One region of the Streptomyces sp. NBC_00669 genome, then DNA from elsewhere that is predicted to be linked to it. Evidence: riboswitches for the same ligand, from Rfam matches in the RefSeq annotation. Region 1 holds a riboswitch; each other region holds the start of a gene.

Region 1 (6,681 bases):
GGGCGGCGCGCGCGGAGGGTGCGGGCGAGGCGTCGAGCGGCGGCCGGGAGGTGCCGCGGGTGGCGGTGCCCGAGCCGGGGGCGCCGGAGCGGTTCGCGTCCGCGCCGCCGTCGGAGCCGTCGACGGTGGCGCGCTGGGCCGGCGTGAGGGAGTCCAGCAGCACCTGCGCCTGGTGCAGCGCGGTCTGCACGGTCCGCTTGCGGTCGGCGAGTTGGCCCTGTGCGGCCTTGAGGGTGGCGAGCTTGCCGTCCGCCTCGGCGCGGGTCTGCTCGATGTCCCTTCGCTGCCCGGCCAGTTGGGCGAGCGTGGCGGCCTGCCGGTCGCCCATCCGGTCCAGCGCGCCGACCTGGGCGAGGTACGTCTCGGGCGAGGAGCTGAGCGCGAGTTGCAGGGCGGGGTCCAGCGTGCCGGAGCGGTACTGCGCGGTCGCGATCGAACCCAGCCGGTCCCGGGTCGTGTTGAGCTGCGCGGTCTTGCGGGCCAGCTCGGCCTGGAGGTCGGTGACCGCCGCGCGGGCGGTGGCGGCCTTCTGCCGCGCGCCGTCGTACTGCTGCGTCGCCGCCTCCGCCTGCTGGTAGAGCGCGTCGACCCGCGCCTTGACCGCCGTGACGGAACCGGCCGGGCCGTTCGCGCCGTTCGGGCCGTTCGCGCCGTCGGCTTCCTTCGCGCCGTCCGCGCCGTCCGCTCCGGACGCCGTCGTGGCGCCGGCGGCCGGGCCCGGTTCGGCCTGCGCACTCTCGCCGAGCAGGCTGACGGACGCGGCCGACACCAGCGCCAGCGACAGCGCGGCGCGGGCGGTCGCCCGTGAGACGAGCGGTGGCCGGGCGGCGGTGCGGTCCGTGGCGCGGTCCGTGACGCGGTCAGCGGTGCGGGCGGCGGGGACCGGGCCGCGGCGGTGGCGACTCCGGCGACTGTGCGAGGCCATGCGGCCGTCACTCCTTCGGCAGGGCGGGCCCGGCGGCGCCGCGTTACGGGGGGACGCGGCACCGCCGGACGTCGGCAGGGCGGCCGTGCCGCCGACGTACCGACGGCGAAGGGAACCGGCCACCTGCCAGTGACGCTAAACCTGCCCCGGGGGCCGTCCGGGGCAGGTGTCCGGGACTGCCCGCTTTCCGCCGCGGCCGACCGGATTCGACCGCCGTTCGACGGGTGACCCGCCCGCATCCGGGCGCCCGCCGACCGAAGCCCGCGATACGGCACCCCGCCCGCCGCGCGCTGCTATAAGCGCCGTAGGGTCCGGCCCATGGACACCCTCATCAATGTCTTTGTCGGGCTGCACATCATCGGCATCGCGGCGCTGCTGGGCGGCTTCCTCACCCAACTCAAGGCGATGGGCCGGGGCAGCGCCGAGCCGCGGTTCGTGCCCGGCATGCTCTACGGGGCCGGCACGATGCTCGTCACCGGGGTGGCGCTGGTCGGCCTCGCACACGCCGACGACCGGCACCTCAGCAACGTGAAGCTGGGCATCAAGCTGGTCGTGCTGCTGGTGATCCTCGGGCTCGTCTACGTCAAGCGCGACGAGGAGAAGGTCGACGCGGCCTCCTTCGGCGCGGTCGGCGGCCTGACCGTCGTCAACATCTTCATCGCCGTGCTCTGGACCTGACCGCGATGACCGGCATCTCCTACGACCGCGCCACCGCCGAGCAGTACCGGCTGGCCCGCGAGGTCCCGCGCGCCGGGCTGGCCGCGTGGCGGGCGGCGATCGAGGCGGCGGTCGAGGCAACGGCTGAGGCGGCGGTCGAGGCGACGGCTGAGCGCACCCCCGGGCTCACCCCCGGGACGACCGTGCTCGACGTCGGCGCCGGCACCGGCGGTTTCGCGGCCGCGCTGCACGACTGGTTCGGCGTCCACGTCGTGGCGGTCGAACCGGCCGAGGCGATGCGCGCGCTCATCCCGCGGGCCCCCGCGACGGACGGCCGCCCCGGCATCGAGGCCCTGGCCGGCCGGGCCGACGCGCTGCCGGTGCCGGACGGCGGCGCGGACGCGGCCTGGCTCGGCTCGGTGCTGCACCACATCCCCGATCTGCCCGCCGCCGCCCGCGAGTTGCGCCGCGCCCTGAAGCCCGGCGCGCCGGTGCTGATCCGCAACCTCTTCCCCGGCCGGGCCGACCGCGACCTGCGGGTCCGCTTCTTCCCCGAGACGGTGGCGGAGATCGACGGCTACCGGACGGTGGACGGCGTCTGCGCCGACTTCGCGGCCGCCGGGTTCGTACGGCGCCGACTGGTCGCCGTACCGCAGGAGAGCGCGCCGAGCCTCGGGCACTACGCCCGCCTGCTGCGCCGGGACACCGACTCCAAGCTGCGGGCGCTGAGCGACGAGGACTTCGAGCGCGGCATGGCACGGCTGCGGGCGGCCGATCCGGCGGCGCCGGCGACGAGCTGGATGGACCTGCTGGTGCTGGCCTGAGCCGGGGGGTGGGGCACGAAGGCCATGAGTAAGGGCCGGTCTCCTGGAGACCGGCCCTTACCCATTACGTGCTGACGTGGCCTGCGTTCAGCCGCCGCACGCCCGCTTACGCGATGCGGCGGGCCGCCGCGAACGGCATCCAGTCCATCGGGGCGACCTCGACCGTCGCGCCCGTGTGCGGGGCGTGCACGATGTTGCCGTTGCCGATGTAGATCCCGACGTGGCTGATGCCGGAGTAGAAGAACACCAGGTCGCCCGGGCGCAGATCGGCCTTGGAGACCGCGGTGCCGTCCTTGACCTGGTCCCAGGTGGTGCGCCCGATGGTGATCCCGGCGGCGTGGTAGGCGGCCTGGGTCAGCCCCGAGCAGTCGTACGAGTCCGGGCCGGTGGCGCCGCGGTAGTACGGCTTGCCGCGCTGGGCGAGCGCGAACTGGATCGCGGCGGCGGCGCGGCCGGACGCGGGCCCGTTGTACTTGTAGGTCGAGCTGGAGCCGGACGACGAGGACGAAGACGAGGACGACGAAGAGGTCGACGTCTTGGGCTGCATCGCGGCGAGCTTCCTCTTCTGCTCCGCGTTGAGGCTGTTGAGCAGTTTCTGCGCGGCGGCGAGCTTCGTCTGCAGGTTCTTCTTCTGCGTGGCGAGCGTGCTCTGCGAACCGGTCAGCTTCTTGAGGCTCGCGGTGGCCTGGGCCCGCTGGACCGACGCCTGCTCCTGCTGGATCTTGAACGTCTTGAGCGCCTGCTCCTGAGTGGCGGTCATCCGGTCCAGCAGGTGGTTCTGCGAGAGGAAGCTCTCCGGGTCGTCGGAGAAGAGCAGCTGCGTGGTGGCACCGAAACCGCCGGTGCGGTACTGCTCGGCGGCGAACTGCCCCAGCACCCGCCGGGACTCGTTCATCTGCTGGGTCTTGTCGGCGACCTGGGCGAGCAGCTGGTTGGTCTTGGTGCGCTGCGCCGCCGTGTCCTCCTGGGCCTGGTCGTACTTCTGCGTGGCGACCTCGGCCTGCTCGTTCAGCGAGTCGACCTGCTTCTTGACCTCGGCGATGGAGGGCTTCGCGGGCGCCGCGTTCGCGGTCTCGCTCATCAAGGTGACCGAGGCCAGGGCCGCGGTGGTGATACCGACGGCGGCCCGTGTGCCGGTCGACGCGAGTATCGGGGTACGCGGCTTGCGATGCGACGCCAAGGAGACGACTCCTTCCGGGTACCGCCGACCGGGTTAGCTGACGGGTTCGGGCGGGGAAGGTCGCCCTACGGGTCGAACGCTCGTCGCGTCCACCCCGATTCACCCCAAAGTGCCTGTGGGTCCCCGGTTCCGGCCGCCGGCCGGATTAGGCGGAGATGGTTCGCTGCCGGACCTTCGCCGACGGGAGGCGGACCACCTAGCGGGCTACCGTAGTCAACTTCGCCGGGTCTTGGGAAGTTTGGATTGCAATGTGACCGAAATCGCTTTGTGACCTTGGGTTTTGCCGGATACTTCGCCCCGGCGCCTTATCGGTCATCCGGGTCATCCGGTGGCGACCCGGTCGGGATGCTCCATTACGGACGGACAGCCCCGTAGAAGGGCATCTCGGTGATCGGGGCGATCTTCACCACGGTGCCGGTGTGCGGGGCGTGGATCATCTCCCCGTTGCCGATGTAGAGGCCGACGTGGCTGACGTCGCTGTAGAAGAAGATCAGGTCGCCCGGCTGAAGGTCGGCCTCCGACACCCGGGTGCCCACGTCCACCTGGTCGTAGGTGGTGCGCGGCAGGTCGATCCCGGCGGCCTTGTAGGCGGCCTGGGTCAGCCCCGAGCAGTCGTACGAGTCCGGGCCGGTCGCGCCCCACACGTACGGCTTGCCGATCTGCTTCCGGGCGAAGGCGATGGCCTGGTCGGCGGCCGAGGAGTTGACCGGCGCGACGGGCGCGTCGGTGCCCTTGGCGGCGGCGGCCTTCGCGGCGGCCTCCGCCTTCTGCTTCTCCTGCGCGGCGAGCTTCTTCGCCTTCTCCTTCGCCTCGGCCTCCTGCTTGGCCTGAAGCTCCGCCAGCCGCTTCTTCTCCTGCGCGTTGAGGCTGTTGAGGAGCTTCTGCGCCGCGCCCAGCTTCGTCTGCACGTCCTGCTTGGCGGACTTGAGCTGCCCCTGCTGCGCGGTCAGCGAGGCCAGGCTCTTGGCCGCCTCGATCCGCTGCTGGGTGACCGCGACCTGCTGGGTCTGGTAGTTCTCGACCGCCGCCTGCTGCCGCTTGCCCATCACGTTGGCGAGGTGGATCTCGTTCGCGAGGTCCTGCGGGTTCTCCGACAGCAGGTAGCGGGTGGTGGTCAGGTCGCCGCCGCTGCGGTACTGCGCCGCCGCGAACTCGCCCAGCACGCGCCGCGAGTCGTTGAGCTTCTGCGTCTTCTGGGCGACCTGCGCGAGCAGCTTGTTGACCTTGGTGTTCTGCTGGTCGGTCTGCTCCTGCGCCTGGTCGTACTTCTGGGTGGCGGCCTCGGCCTGCTGGTTGAGGGAGTCGACCTGCTTCTTGACCGTGCTGATCGACGGCTGCCTGGGCTTGGTGGGAGCGGGGGTGGCGCTCGCGCTCTCGCTGAGCAGCGTCACAGTGGCCAGTGCCGCCGTGGTGAGCCCCACGGCGGCACGCGGACCGGGGGTGCTGAGTAGCGCGGTACGAGCCTTACGGTGCGTCGCCATGGCGCGCGGACTCCTCTCGGACGCTGCCGGTTCCGGCTGGTGCGGCACGCTAGCCAACGCCCGGCGCGCCTGGGAAGGGCGATGTCCGATAGGCCCGATACCTTTTCGTAATCTTTTGCCGAAGCGGCGCGGTCGTCACGCAGCGTGGTAATCGGGCTACCCGGGAGGCCGCTTTCCGGCAGGCCCGGGCGCCGAGCACGTGGACTTCGGCGGACGGCGGTGGACTGTCGGTGCGGGCGCCTAGACTCGGGAGGCGATGAGCAGCCTCTTTGACGACAACTTCCTGGCCGGTATGGACGCGGCCCACGGGCCTTCCGACGGCGAGCAGCCCCCGCCGCCGGAGGACGGCCCCGGTGGCGAGGACGTCCCGCACGACCTGTTCCAGGGGCGGTACGACAGTCCGCCCGCGCACGACGCGCACTACCGCAACGGCGCGGCGCGTCCCGTGCTCGACCCCGCGCAGCTCCTCGTGGGGCTCAACGAGCAGCAGCGCGCCGCCGTCGAGCACCACGGCGGGCCGCTGCTCATCGTCGCCGGCGCCGGCTCCGGCAAGACCCGCGTGCTCACCCACCGCATCGCCCACCTGCTCGGCGCCCGCGGCGTCCACCCGGGCGCGATCCTCGCCATCACCTTCACCAACAAGGCCGCGGGCGAGATGAAGGAGCGCGTCGAGGAACTGGTCGGGCCGCGCGCCAACGCCATGTGGGTGTCCACCTTCCACAGCGCCTGCGTGCGCATCCTGCGCCGCGAGTCCAAGACGCTCGGCTTCACCTCGTCGTTCTCGATCTACGACGCCACCGACGCGCGCCGGCTGATGGCCCTGGTCTGCCGCGACCTGGACCTCGACCCCAAGCAGTTCCCGCCGAAGTCGTTCAGCGCCCAGGTCTCCAACCTCAAGAACGAGCTGGTCGACCACGAGACGTTCGCCGCCAAGGCGGAGAACCCCTTCGAGCGGAAGCTCGCCGAGGCGTACGCGATGTACCAGGCCCGGCTGCGCGACGCCAACGCGCTGGACTTCGACGACATCATCATGACCACGGTCAACCTGCTCCAGGCGTTCCCCGACGTCGCCGAGCACTACCGGCGGCGCTTCCGGCACGTCCTGGTCGATGAGTACCAGGACACCAACCACGCCCAGTACACCCTGGTCCGCGAGCTCGTCGGCACCGGCGACGAGGCCGCCGAACTCTGCGTCGTCGGCGACGCCGACCAGTCGATCTACGCCTTCCGCGGCGCGACGATCCGCAACATCCTCCAGTTCGAGGAGGACTACCCGCAGGCCCGCACCATCCTGCTGGAGCAGAACTACCGCTCCACCCAGAACATCCTCAACGCCGCCAACGCCGTCATCGAGCGCAACGCCGGCCGCCGCGCCAAGAACCTGTGGACGGAGTCCGGCGAGGGCCCCGTCATCACCGGCTACGTCGCCGACCAGGAGCACGACGAGGCGCAGTACGTCGCCGAGGAGATCGACCGGCTCACCGACGCCGGCGACGCCCGCCCCGGCGACGTCGCGGTCTTCTACCGCACCAACGCCCAGTCCCGTGTCTTCGAAGAGATCTTCATCCGGGTCGGCCTGCCCTACAAGGTCGTCGGCGGCGTCCGCTTCTACGA
Region 2 (6,681 bases), 4.6 Mb from region 1:
GCTGGAGAGTTCCGCGCTCAAGGGCTCCTCGGCCGCCGCCGGACGAGTCATCGACCTGATGGCGCCGATCGGCAAGGGCCAGCGCGCCCTGATCGTGGCCCCGCCCAAGGCCGGCAAGACCGTGCTGCTGCAGGGCATCGCCGCCGCGGTCGCCACCAACCACCCCGAGGCGCACCTGATGGTGCTGCTCGTGGACGAACGCCCCGAGGAGGTCACCGACATGCGGGCGAGCGTCCGCGGCGAGGTGATCTCCTCGACCTTCGACCAGCCCGCCCGGCAGCACATCCAGGTCGCCGAGCTCGCGATCGAGCGGGCGAAGCGGATGGTCGAGCAGGGCCGCGACGTGGTGATCCTGCTCGACTCCCTGACCCGGCTGTGCCGCGCCCACAACAACAACGGCGCCGGCAGCGGCCGCACGCTCTCCGGCGGCGTGGACGCCGCCGCCCTGCTCGGCCCCAAGCGGCTGTTCGGCGCGGCCCGGCTGGCCGAGGAGGGCGGTTCCCTGACGATCCTCGCGACCGCCCTGGTCGACACCGGTTCGCGCGCCGACGACTTCTACTACGAGGAGCTCAAGAGCACCGGCAACATGGAGTTGCACCTCGACCGCTTCCTCGCCGAACGCCGGGTCTTCCCGGCGATCGACATCACCACCTCGGGCACCCGGCGCGAGGAACTGCTCGTCCCCGCCGACGAGTTGGCGGTCCGCTACCACCTGCGCCGCGCGCTCGTGAACCGCGACCCGCACGGCGCCACCGAGGTCCTCCTCGCCCGCCTGCGCGAGACCGCCACGAACGCGGACTTCCTCCGCAACGCCCGCGCCACCGTGCCCGGCGCCTCCTGACGCCCCGGAGCCTCACCACGCCCCCCGGCGCCTCGTCGGACCTCAGGCACCCCGGCGCCCGGGGGCACCGCGGAAAATCGGGTGCCTCCGGCGCCGGGAACCGGCAGGATCGCCGGATGACCGACAGGGAACCGACGGGCCGAATCCTCCCGGGCCGGCTCCTTCCGGGCCACTTTCTTCGGAACCGCTTCCTCCGGGACGGCTTCGTGAAGGTGGAAGGCGCGTTCGCGAGGAGCACCGCACAGGAGTGCGCGGCCCTGCTGTGGGAGCAGACCGGGTGCGACCCGGACGACCCGGCCACCTGGACCGAACCGGTGCACTGGGTCGGTGGCATGGCGCAGGCTCCCTTCGCGGAGGCGGCCAACACCCCGGTGCTGCATGCCGCGTTCGACCTGCTGGTGGGTGCGGGCCGGTGGGCGCCGCGCTCCGGGCTCGGCTCCTTTCCGCTGCGCTTCCCGCACCCGGTGGAGCCCGACGACGCGGGCTGGCACATCGATGCCAGCTTCCTGCCGCCGGGCGCGCGGCAGTACCGCGTCAACACGCGCTCCGAGGGCCGCGCGCTGCTGATGCTCTTCCTGTTCACGGACGTGGCGGAGGCCGACGCGCCCACCCGCATCCGGATCGGCTCGCACCTGGACGTGCCGCCGGTGCTGCGGCCGTACGGCGAGGAGGGCACGTCGATCTTCACCGTCGCGAAGGAGGTGGACGAGGCGAGCGCCCATCGCCCGCTCGCCCTGGCGACGGGACAGGCCGGGGACGTGTACCTGTGCCACCCCTTCCTGGTGCACGCGGCGCAGCCGCACCACGGCAGCCGGCCCCGTTTCCTGGCGCAGCCGCCGCTGCATCCGGCCGAGCCGCTGCGGCTGGAGCGGCCGGACGGGGCGTACTCCCCGGTCGAGCTGGCCATCCGCGCCGGCCTGGCCGCGCCGCCGCGGGAAGCCCCGACGCTCGGCCCGGCGCCGGACATCGGTTAGCGTGCACCGCATGCTGCATGGACGGGGAGCCGAAGCGGACACGGTCGAGGCGCTGCTGGACGGCGCGCGGGCAGGCCGCAGCGGGGTGCTGGTGGTGCGCGGGGACGCCGGGATCGGCAAGACCGCGCTGCTGGCGCACGCGGTGGAGTGCGCACGCGCGGCGGATTTCACGGTGGTGCGCAGCTCGGGCGTCGAGTTCGAGGCCGAACTGCCTTACGCCGGACTTGAGTTGCTGCTGCGCAAGGCGATGGGCGCGATCGGGTCGGTGCCGGAGCCGCAACAGCGGGCGCTGCGTGCGGCGTTCGGGCTGACCGCGGGGAACGCGGGCGAGCCGATGTTCGTCGGTCTCGCGGTGCTGTCGCTGCTGTCGGGGCACGCGGGCGACGGGCCGCTGCTGTGTGTCGTCGACGACGCGCAGTGGCTGGACCGGGCGTCCGCCGACGCGCTGGCGTTCGCGGCCAGGCGGCTGGACGCGGAGGGCGTGGTGATGCTCTTCGCGGCCCGCGACGGCGAGGGGGCGTTCGTCACGCCGGGGCTGCCCGAGCTGCGGCTTGGCGGGCTCGACGCGACGGCGGCCGGCACGCTGCTGGCCGAGCGCGGCGCCGGGCTGGGCACGGCCGTGCGGCGCAGGGTGCTGGCCGAGGCGCAGGGCAACCCGCTGGCCCTGCTGGAGCTGCCGCTCGCGCTGGACCCGGCCGGCGGAGCCGACGGCTCCGGCGCGGCCGGCGCGGCGGGTCCCGGCGCGGACCTCGGGCCCGACCCGCTGCCGCTGACCAGCAGGCTGGAGGCCGCCTTCCACGGCCGGGTCGCCGACCTGCCGCGTGGCACGCAGACGCTGCTGCTGATCGCCGCCGCCGACCACACCGGCCACCCGGACACCCTGCTCGCCGCCGCCACCGCGCTCGGCGTCGGCGTGGACGACCTGCCGCCCGCGCAGGACGCCGGGCTCGTCCTGGTCGACGAGGAGGACCGGCTGCGGTTCCGCCATCCCCTGATGCGGGCCGCGATCCACCAGCGGGCCCCGCTGCCGGAGCGGCTGGCCGCCCACCGGGCGCTGGCCGAGGCGGCCGACCCGGTGCACGACCCGGACCACCGCGCCTGGCACCTGGCGATGGCCGCGACCGGCCCGGACGAGGAGGTGGCCGCCGCCCTGGAGGCCACCGCGGCGCGGGCCCGCCGGCGCAGCGGCCACTCCGCCGCGTCGGTCGCCTACGAGCGCGCCGCCCGGCTGAGTACCGACTCGACCGCCCGCGCCGACCGCCTCCTGCTGGCCGCCGAGGCCGCCTCGGAGGCCGGCGAGCTGCCCCGGGCCCGGGACTTCGCCGAGCAGGCCGCCCGCGTGGCGGCTCCGGTCCTCTCCCCCGGCTCCGCGGCGGAGGCGGTGATACGCGCCAGGACGCTGTACGTACGGGCGCTCGCCGACTTCTGGCAGGGCGCCTTCCCCGGCGCGCACCGGATGCTGCTGGTGGGCGCCGACGCGGTGGCCGCGGTGGACCCGGAACGGGCCGGGCGGATGCTGGTGCAGGCGGTGCACACCGCGTGGTACCTGGGCGCCGCCGAGGTCGAGGAGACCGTACGGCGGCTGGCGGCACTGGAGTTGCCCCGGGACGCGGCGATCCGCCCGGTCGCGGACTTCTTCGCCGGCGCGCTGGGGGTACCGGGCCCTGCCTCCGCCTCCGCCCCGCCGACGCCGGAGGAGCTGCTGCCGGCCGCGGCCGCGGTGCGGGCCGCCAATGGCGGCGACGCCGACCCCCGCGAGCTGGTGATGCTCTGCGCGGCCGGCATGCTGCGCGGGCAGGACGATCAGACGTACGAACTCGCCGCCCAGCTGGCGACCGAGAGCCGGGACAGCGGCGGGGTGGGGCGGCTGGCCACGGTGCTGTTCTTCCGGGCCGAGGTGGAGGTGTTCGAGTCGCGGATCGCCGAGGCGTACGCCACCGCGGCCGAGGGGCTGCGGATCGCCCGGGACACCCAGCAGGCGCAGTGGGTCAGCCAGTTGAGCGGTGCGCTGGCGCAGGTGGCCGCGTTGCGGGGCGACGAGGAGGAGTGCCGCGCCCACGTCGCCGAGGCGCTGGCGGCCGCACCGGGCGCGCCGACCGCGCCGGGTGCCGGGTGGGCGTACTGGTCGCAGGGCCTGCTCGACCTCGGCCTGGGCCGGGCCGGATCGGCCCTGGAGCGGCTGGAGTTGCTCACCGAGCCGCTGCTGCGGCACCACATCTGCACCACCCGCAGCGTGCCGGACCTGGTGGAGGCGGCGGTCCGCCTCGGTGAACCCGGGCGCGCGGCCGAGCCGTTCGCCCGGTTCGAGCGGTGGGCGCAACGCACGGGGCAGGACTGGGCGGAGGCCATGGTGGCCCGCTGCCGGGCGCTGCTGGCCCCCGACGAGCAGGCGGAGGCGTACTTCACGGCGGCGCTGGCCGCGCACGACCCGCACCGGCGCGCGCTGGAGGCGGCCCGCACCGAGCTGCTGTATGGGGAGTGGCTGCGGCGGGCCCGGCGCAGAAGCGAGGCGGCCGGGCGGCTGCGGTCCGCGCTGGAGGTCTTCGAACGGCTCGGCGCCCGCCCGTGGGCGGAGCGGGCCCGCGGTGAACTCGGCGCCTCCGGCGCGCTGGTGACGGTTCATCAGGAGACGCGTTCGCTCGCCGAGCAGGCGGGGCTCACCCCGCAGGAGGGGCAGATCGTCCGGCTGGCCGCGCACGGCCTGTCGAACAAGGACATCGCCGCACGGCTGTTCCTCAGCCCGCGCACGGTCGGCTACCACCTGTACAAGGCGTACCCGAAGCTGGGCGTCGCCTCGCGCGGCGAACTGTCCGGGCTGCTGGCCTGAGTTCGGCCCGCCCGGCCCGAACGCGCGGACGGGCCCGCCCGGTTGCCAGAACCGGGCGGGCCCGCCGATCGCGGCCGTGCGACCGCGGTGCCGGTGTCAGATGACGACGCCGTGGCTGCTCAGGTAGGCGACCGGGTCGATGTCCGAGCCGTAGCTCGGCGTGGTGCGCACCTCGAAGTGCAGGTGCGGCCCGGTGACGTTGCCGGTCGCGCCCGAGATGCCGATCTGCTGGCCCTCGGTGACGGTCTGGCCGGCCGAGACCAGCGCCTGCGACAGGTGGCCGTACAGGGTGTACTTGCCGTCGGCGTGGCGGACGATCACGTCGTTGCCGTACGCGCCGTCCCAGCCGGCCGACACGACGGTGCCCGCGGCGACGACGTGCACCGGGGTGCCGGAGCCGACGAGGAAGTCGACGCCGGTGTGCGAGCCGCTGGACCACAGCGAGCCCGACGCCTTGTAGCCGGTGCCGATGGCGGCGTCGCCGACCGGCTTCATCCAGCCGGTGCCGGCGGTGGTCGTGGCGGCGGCGGTGGACGCGGTGGCGGTCTTCGCCGCGGTCTTCGCCTGCGGCGCGGCCTTCGCGGCGTCGAGGGTCAGTACGGTGCCGGGGCGGATCAGGCCGGGGTTCGACCCGATGACGGCCTTGTTGTCCTGGTAGAGCTGCTGCCAGCCGCCGGTGACGTGCTGCGCGGTGGCGATCTTGATCAGGGTGTCGCCCGTGACGACCTTGTACGTGGCCGAGGCGGCGGTCGCGCTCTTCGCCGGGGTGGCCGCGCCCGCGCCGGTCGCGGCGACCAGCGGCAGCACGAGTGCGGCGCCGCCGGCGCCGGCGGCCACGTAGAGGCGGGTGAGACGGCGGCCGTTGCGGACCTTGGGCTTGCGGTGCCGGCTGTGTGCGGGCATGGGGGATGTCCTCTCCTACGCCTGCGAGGTGAGCTGTCGGGTTCGGGCAGGAGATGCCCGGCCGCGGATGCGGCTTCACCCCGAGCCGCCCGGGTGCGCCCGCCGGCGGTGCGGCGGTCGACTCGGGCGGCGGCTTACCTGGTTCCCCCGCTCCTGCCATGTCGGTGTTCGGGTGATCCGCGTAGCGGGCGGTGGCAGGACTCGGCGGTCCGCCCGGCGGAGGGGAAGCGGGTTGCCCCGCACGAGACGGAACGTAGGGGACGCCGCTCCACCCGGGCAAACGGCCCTTCCCCACCCCCGGGCGCCCCCGTCACCGTATGTGCCCGCGCTCCCGGATGTCCGTTATGCCGCCCTTACTTCAGGTGTGCCACCCGCCACCGTCCATCACGGTGCGCCGGTCGCGCTGACTCGGCGTATCACGGCCGACCGCGGACCGTACTCATCCGGTGATCCCGCTCACACGTTTCCGAATTGCCCTGATTCGTACGGTTCTTGGGTGCGCTCCCTTCGCGGGAGGAGCCGCACCTCCGCAGGGGCACCCCGGGGGGAACCTCAGAACGTGCCGGGGGCGCCGATGAGGCGATGGTCGAGGGTGCGGGAGAGCCGGTAGGCGACCGGGCGGAAGCCGATCGCGGGGAAGTGCCCGGCGGCGTGCGGCGACGCGGACGGCCACTGCGCCGACATGTAGCGATACCCGGCGTCGTACGCCCAGGCGAGCGCGGTCGCGAGGAGCACCCGGCTGATCCCCTCCCCACGGAAGGCGGGCTCGACGTACGCCTCGACGAGTTCGACGCAGGCCGCCGGGACGACCGGGTCCGGCTGCGCGGGCACCAGCAGCACCATGCCGATCTCCTCGCCGCGCCGGGAGGCGATCCACGCACCGCAGCGGGAGTCCGAGAGCGCACCGGCGTAGTGCACGCGCAGCGCCGCGAGCGCGGCTTCCGGCTGCGGCTGGAAGGTGGCGGTGCCGCGCTGCCGCCGGGCGGACTCCGCGGCCATCCGGCCGATCTGCGGCAGGTCGCCGGGCCCGGCCCGGCGGATGGCCAGTCCCTCGACCCCGCGCGGCTGCCGCCCGCGGGCCTTGACCGCCATCAGCCCGTGCACCCGCTCCCGGCCGAAGCCGAGGTCGGACCACG
Region 3 (6,681 bases), 5.6 Mb from region 1:
GGGTACGGGTACGGGTCCGGCGGCAGCGGGTCCGGGGCCGGCAGCAGCAGGGCCTCGGCGCCGACCGGGGTGAAACCCGCGGCCAGGAAGGCGCGCAGGCTCGCCGCGTTGCCCGGGGCGATCTGCGCCCACACCGGGGCGCCGTCCGGCACCAGATGGCGCGCGGCCACGGCCAGCGACCGCCCGAGACCCCTGCCGCGGGCCCGGGGTTCGACCTCCACGGCCGCCTCCCAGCGGCCGGCCACACCGCGGCCCAGCAGCAGCGTCGCGCCGGGGACGGTCCAGGCGCGCACGCCGTCACGGTGCCGCAGCGCGCGCACGATCCGGGGGTGCGAGCGGTCGTTGGTCTCCACGAGCGCGGGGCCGGGCGGCGGCCCCGGCAGCGGACCCGCCACGGCGAGGACGTCGATGTTGTTGACCTGGCGGCCGGTGCGGGCCGTGAGCGCGCTCAGGAACGGCGGGTTGAGCGGCGCGGACAGGTCACCGGCCGGCAGCAGCTCCCGCAGGGCAACCCCGGTGTCCTCCCGGTCGTCCGGCCCGGCGTCCACGTCCGCGAACACCACGCTGTGCGCGGTGAACGCGATCACCCCGGCATCCCGGAGCGACGGCTGCGGCACGAACGCGACGGTGCCGTCGGGCGGCGGGAAGGCGCCGCGCGCGACATCGGCGAGCAGGCGGGCGAGTTCGGTGGGGCGGGCCATCCCCGCATTCTCGCCCCCGGCGGGGGGGACCGGTCCCTGGCAGGTCCCTGGCAGGTCCCCGGCAGGTCCCCAGCGGGGGACCGCTCCCGCGCGGCGAGACTCCGGCGCGTCAATGCCGCGCTGACTTCACGTCAACTCCGTTCTGAAACAGCACCGGTACGGGTTCACCGACGTGCGGACGCGCCTACGATCGGGTGACGTTCAGCGGTCCCGGCTTCCGTGACCGGCACGCTACGTCCATGATCATGAACCGAGTCCGGTCGCTCGCCGCGGCCGGCGCGCTGACCCTCACCGCCGTTCTCGCCACCCAGACGTCCTCCGGTGCGGCGACGGCGGCTCCGACCCGGGCTCCCGAAGCGCCCGCGGCCGCCGCGGACTTCTGCCCCGTCGTCCACGACCCGCTCTTCGCCGCCGCCGACCGCAGCGTCGACGTCCACCGCATCGTCCCCGACCCGCCGAGCTACCGCCGCACCTGCGGCGAGCTGTACCGCGCGGACGGGCGGGCGCCGGCCGTGGTCTTCCACGACGGCTTCCAGCCGAAGGCCCCGCAGGACGGGCAGTACGACCTGGCCGCCTACGTCGAGGTCAACCAGCCGTCGCCGTACGTCAGCACCAGCTACGACCACGACCTCTACAAGCAGTGGAAGTCCGCGTACAACTACTACATCGACGCACCCGGCGGGATCGACGTCAACGCCACGATCGGTGACACCCACAAGTGGGCCGGCCAGCACGAAGTGGCCTTCGCCGGCGGCATCGACCGCCGCTTCGTCGTCGGTGCCTGCCCGGTGGACAAGGCGACCAAGAGCGAGGTCCTCTCCGGCTGCGTGCGCAACCCCTTCTACACCCCCTGGCGTCTCGTCCCGGCCCCCGAGCCCCAGGGCCCGGAGCTCCTCCCGGCGAACTGACCGGGGCGCCCGCGCCGTATACCCCGTGTGGGTATACGGTCGGGGTGGCCGCGGCGTGGCGGCCGGTTGGTCCGGCGGCTGCGTGGCGCAGGACGTCGAGCGGGAAGGGAACGGGTGATGGCAGGCGTGGGGGTGGCCGGTCGGCGGGGTATCGCCCGGCTCCTGCTGGCCTGCGCCGTTCTGGCCGGCCTGTTCCTCATGCACGGCGCCCCGTCAACCGCGGCCGAAGGGTGCCACGGTGACGTGACGTCGCTCGCCGCCATGCACGCGGATGGTGGCGGGCCGATGGCGGTTCGCGGACCCGCGACGGCGCCGCGCTCCGGCGGTGCCGTCGACCACGGCGCGCGGGCGGCGGCGCCGGTCGCGGCACACGGGGAGAAGTGCGTGTCCACCCCGGCCCGCGCGCGCGGCCCGCTGCCGGTGAACGCGTCCGCGGCCGTCGTCACGGTGGCCGCCGTACCGGTGTTGGTCGGCCGCGCCGCACCGGTCGGCCGCAGGTGGTGGCGCGGGCCGCCGACGGGCGGGCGCGACCTGCTGCTTCGGGTGGGCGTCGCGCGGACCTGAGCAGGCCGTGCCGGAACGGCGGTTGTGCCGGTTCCGGCGACGCGTCCTGCTCGCTCCGCGCGCCCGTCGTGGCGCGCCCCTCCGGAAAGAACCTCCCGATGTCCTCCTTCCTCCGTACCTTCGCACACCACCGCGCCCTCTTCGCGGCCGGCGCGGCCGCCGTACTCGCGCTGGCGCTCGCCGGGTGCGGCTCCTCCGGCGACGCCGCCTCGGCCCCGGCCGGATCGACGGCCCCGTCCACGGCTGCCGCGACGCCCTCGTCCGTCGGTTCCGCCCACGACGGCCCGACCATGCCCGGCATGGACCACATGGCCGGCGGCGACGGCCTGTCCGCCGCCATGGACGGCTACCAGCTGACCAGCGCGACCAGGACGCTCCCGGCGGGCCGGCCGGGCGCCTACCGGTTCACGGTCACCGGGCCGGACGGCAGGCCGGTCACCGACTTCGCGGTCGACCAGACCAAGCGCCTGCACTTCTACGCCGTCCGCTCGGACCTGACGGGCTTCCAGCACCTCCATCCGGTCATGGCGGCCGACGGGACGTGGACCGCGGACCTGGCCGAGTTGAAGCCCGGCGCCTGGCGGATGTTCGCGTCCTTCACGCCCGGCAGCGGCCCGGGCAAGGGCACGGCGTTCGTCCTGTCCCGCACTGTCGCCGTGCCGGGGCCGGCCACCATGGCGGCGCTGCCCGCGCCCGCGCCGTCGGTACGGGTGGACGGCTACACCGTCGCCGTCGCGGGCGGGTTGATGGCCGGGATGGAGCACCCGCTCACCGTCACGATCACCAAGGCGGGCAAGCCCGTCACCGACCTACAGCCGTATCTGGACTCGTACGCCCACCTGACCGCCTTCCACCAGGGCGACGGCGCGTTCGCGCACCTGCACCCGACCGCGCGGGTGGACGGTGACCACGGCGGGCCGCAGCTGTCCTTCCACGCGGAACTTCCCTCGGCCGGCGACTGGCGGCTCTTCCTGCAGTTCCGGACCGCCGGCACCCTGCACACCGCCGCACTGACGCTCGACGTCGGCTGAACCGGTGGGGGCCGCCCGGGTGGCGGCCCCCACCCGCGCCTCCGGGCCGCCCCGCGACCTCGCACCGGCCCGCCCTCCAAGGAGCACCCGGCAGGGAAGGTTTCGTCCATGCACGCCGTACTGCACGCGCTGTCCATCACGGGCTCCATGACGTGGGAGATCACCTGGGCACTGATCCTGGGCTTCGCCCTGTCCGCCGTCGTCCAGGCGATCATCCGCAAGTCCACGGTGGTCGCGCTGCTCGGCGACGACCGCCCCCGCACCCTCGCCGTCGCCACCGGCCTGGGAGTCGCCTCCTCGTCCTGCTCCTACGCGGCGGTGGCGCTGGCGCGCTCGCTGTTCCGCAAGGGCGCCGACTTCACCGCCGCGATGGCCTTCGAGATCGCCTCCACCAACCTCGTCGTCGAACTCGGCGTGATCCTCGCGCTGCTGATGGGCTGGCAGTTCACGCTGGCCGAGTTCATCGGCGGCCCCGTCATGATCATCCTGCTCGCCGTGCTGTTCCGGCTGTTCCTGCGCGACCGGCTGCTGCGCCAGGCCCGCGAGCAGGCCGAGCGCGGCGTGGCCGGGTCGATGGAGGGCCACGCCGCGATGGACATGTCCGTACGGACGGAGGGCTCGTTCGCCCGCCGGCTGCTGTCCCGCGAGGGGGTCACCGCCACCGCCCACGTGTTCGTCATGGAATGGGCGGCGATCCTGCGCGACCTGGTCGTGGGGCTGCTCATCGCCGGCGCGATCGCGGCCTGGGTGCCGGACTCCTTCTGGCGGGCCTTCTTCTTCTCCGGCCACCCGCTGGCGTCCAAGCTGTGGGGGCCGCTGATCGGGCCGCTCGTCGCGGTCGCGTCGTTCGTCTGCTCCATCGGCAACGTGCCGTTGGCGGTGGTGCTGTGGAAGGGCGGCATCAGCTTCGGCGGGGTGGTCGCGTTCATCTTCGCCGACCTGCTGATCCTGCCGATCCTGAACATCTACCGGAAGTACTACGGCGCACGCATGGCCCTGTTCATCCTCGGCACCTTCTACCTCGCCATGGCCGTCGCGGGATACGTCGTCGAACTCCTCTTCGGCGGCCTCGGCCTGATCCCCGACCAGGCCGACGCGAAGATCCCCACGCAGGGCGTCAGATGGAACTACACCTCCTTCCTCAACATCGCCTTCCTCGTCCTGGCCGCCGCCCTCCTGGTGCGCTTCTTCCGGACCGGCGGCGCCGGGATGCTCCGCATGATGGGCGGCGCCCCCGACGCCGATGACGCCGAGCACGCGGATCACGCCGGGCACGGGTGACGGGGAAGGCGCTCAGAGCGGTCCGGGCACCCTGCCCGGGTGGGTGCGCGCGTCCGGCCCCGCCTCGCCGGGCTACTGGGGGGCCGACTGCCCGCGGCACGCCGCCGTCGGCGACACCGGCCGTACCCTCACCGGCATTGCGGCCCTCCTCGCCGTGGCCGTGGCCGGGGGAGCGACGGCGGCCTGGCGGGTGTCCCGCGGGTGGGGCCGGGCCACGGCGATGTGACGAGGCGTCAGCGGGTGGAGCCGTAGGGGCGCGGCGGGCAGGGGCGGGCGCGTGGTTCGGGGCCGGGCGCGGACCTGAGCGCGGACCTGGGCTCGGACGGAGCCTCGCGCCGCCGTGGAGGGGGCCCGGGGCCCGGCCCGCGTCGACCGTCGGGGGCGCGGTGCGCGTGCGGTCGAGTGCCCGGCCGCCGGGCGGCGTCAGTTCACCCGTCCGTACCAGACGCCGCTGGTCCAGATGTGTTCGAGCCGGACCGTGCTGCCGGTCTTCGGCGCGTGCCAGATGTTGCCGTCGCCCGCGTAGATCCCCACGTGGTAGACCGATGCGCCGGACGAGCCGCTGTGGAAGAAGACCAGGTCGCCCGCCCGGCGGGAACCCGCCGAGATGTGCGTGGTGCGGTTGTACTGGGCGGCGGCGGTGCGCGGCAGTTGCTCGCCCGCCTGCTTGAACGAGTACAGCGTCAGCCCCGAGCAGTCGAAGCGGTACGGCCCGGTGGCCCCCCACTGGTAGGGCGAGCCCTTCTTCGACGCGGCGATGCTCAGCGCCCTGGCGGCCATGGTGGCGGCGTCGGCCCGCTGGGCGTTGCCCGGCAGCAGGATCGGGACGGCGACGGCCGCTGCGGTGAGCAGAGAGGCGGCTCCGAGCCGCGAGAGCCGGGAAGTGGCCGGCCGAAAGCAGATGCGGTTGGGCGTGCACATGCGCGACCCTTCGTCATCAGCCTGCGAAGGATGACCTGTCGGGTTCGGGCTGGCGAAGATGCCCGGCCGCATGCAAGCGGCTTCACCCCAAGGGTGCTCCGGCGCCCGCCGGAGACCGGTGGGCGCCGGAGCGACCCGTCGTGCTGGGTCCTCCGCTCCTGCCGTTGCACTCGTGTCGACCTGGCATCCGCGCGTCGGCAGGACTGGGCATCCGCACGGACCGCCCCGCCACGGCGGCGGGGGCTTGTCGTCACCACGGATGGTTACGCACACGACGGGGCGGCGCCGGGACAGAAACGCGCGATGTGACCTTCATCACATTGCATCCAGCCGGGTGAACCGCCGCCCCCGCGAGCCGCTCGCGTACCCCCGCCGTACCCCCTGAACTGCGCCGACCGGTACCGGCGAAGTCGCAGTCCAGCCGACACGCGCAATCGCGCACCCGTTTGCCACGAGAACTTCCGATACGCCAATGGGCTGATGAGACCGGCGGTCGTGTCGCGGAAAACGGTGACACGCGGTGACGGCGGGCGGGTTCGGCCGGGTGCGCGCGACCGCGCCTCCGCGGTGCCGCCTCCTCCGTGGCGCCGCCGAGGGTGCGGCCCGACCACGCGTCGCCGACGGTGCGGCCCGACCACCCGCCGCCGACGGTGCCATGCCGACCACGCGCCGCTGACGGCGCGCTGCCGCGGTCTACGCCGACGGGTCGCCGCTGCCCCCCGGGTCCGCCGCCGGCTCGGGCGCCACCGCGACCCGCGCGGCCCGCCGCTCCCCGTCCAGTACCCGCAGGGCGCGGCCGAGGGTGGCGTGGTGCAGGTCCGTCTCGCCGCGCAGGTGCATCACCGTGAGCGCGTCCCGCATCGCCAACGCCCGGCTGACGAGTGCCTGCGCGGCCCGGAGCGCCGAGTAGGTGTCAGTGGTGCGGGAGGGGTTGATCCGGCCGAGCAGGTCGACCAGTTCCAGGTAGCAGTCGATGAGTTCGCCCTCGGAGCGCGTGAGGGCGGGCAGCGGCGGGAGTTCGGGCGCCACGCCGGCTCACCGCGGGCCGGTGCCGCGCGAACCGTTGCCGCCCTTGCGGCTGGTGGTCAGCGCGTCGGCCAGCCCGTACGCGACCGCCGCATTCGCGTCGAAGATCGTGTCGCGTTCGAGGTCGGCGGAGACCCGCTCGGCCGGCTGACCGGTGTGACGCACCAGCAGGGCCTCCAACTGGTCGCGGGTGCGCAGCATTTCGTTGGCCTGGATCTCCAGGTCCGAGGTGTCGCCCCGCACCACGTC

What was found. Region 1 has a riboswitch for cyclic di-AMP ahead of OG896_RS14610 (C40 family peptidase). Riboswitches for the same ligand answer to the same signal wherever they lie in the genome.
Region 2: linked by a shared signal. The riboswitch ahead of OG896_RS34770 (LysM peptidoglycan-binding domain-containing M23 family metallopeptidase) and the one ahead of OG896_RS14610 (C40 family peptidase) in region 1 are both predicted to bind cyclic di-AMP.
Region 3: linked by a shared signal. The riboswitch ahead of OG896_RS38755 (C40 family peptidase) and the one ahead of OG896_RS14610 (C40 family peptidase) in region 1 are both predicted to bind cyclic di-AMP.

What each region holds. Positions count from the first base shown of each region.
Region 1 is NZ_CP109018.1:3,602,382-3,609,062, reverse strand. It holds gene OG896_RS14625 (NlpC/P60 family protein) at 1-925, opposite strand, end outside; gene OG896_RS14620 (hypothetical protein) at 1,244-1,603, shown strand; gene OG896_RS14615 (class I SAM-dependent methyltransferase) at 1,609-2,406, shown strand; gene OG896_RS14610 (C40 family peptidase) at 2,513-3,586, opposite strand; cyclic di-AMP (ydaO/yuaA leader) riboswitch at 3,594-3,748, opposite strand; gene OG896_RS14605 (C40 family peptidase) at 3,940-5,067, opposite strand; gene pcrA (DNA helicase PcrA) at 5,324-6,681, shown strand, end outside.
Region 2 is NZ_CP109018.1:8,227,677-8,234,357, reverse strand. It holds gene rho (transcription termination factor Rho) at 1-841, shown strand, start outside; gene OG896_RS34780 (phytanoyl-CoA dioxygenase family protein) at 958-1,815, shown strand; gene OG896_RS34775 (helix-turn-helix transcriptional regulator) at 1,826-4,642, shown strand; gene OG896_RS34770 (LysM peptidoglycan-binding domain-containing M23 family metallopeptidase) at 4,739-5,545, opposite strand; cyclic di-AMP (ydaO/yuaA leader) riboswitch at 5,551-5,671, opposite strand; gene OG896_RS34765 (GNAT family N-acetyltransferase) at 6,098-6,681, opposite strand, start outside.
Region 3 is NZ_CP109018.1:9,241,053-9,247,733, forward strand. It holds gene OG896_RS38725 (GNAT family N-acetyltransferase) at 1-701, opposite strand, end outside; gene OG896_RS38730 (ADP-ribosyltransferase) at 941-1,609, shown strand; gene OG896_RS38735 (hypothetical protein) at 1,727-2,173, shown strand; gene OG896_RS38740 (hypothetical protein) at 2,272-3,204, shown strand; gene OG896_RS38745 (permease) at 3,313-4,485, shown strand; gene OG896_RS38750 (hypothetical protein) at 4,529-4,711, shown strand; gene OG896_RS38755 (C40 family peptidase) at 4,909-5,406, opposite strand; cyclic di-AMP (ydaO/yuaA leader) riboswitch at 5,410-5,541, opposite strand; gene OG896_RS38760 (hypothetical protein) at 6,100-6,435, opposite strand; gene OG896_RS38765 (ATP-dependent Clp protease proteolytic subunit) at 6,442-6,681, opposite strand, start outside.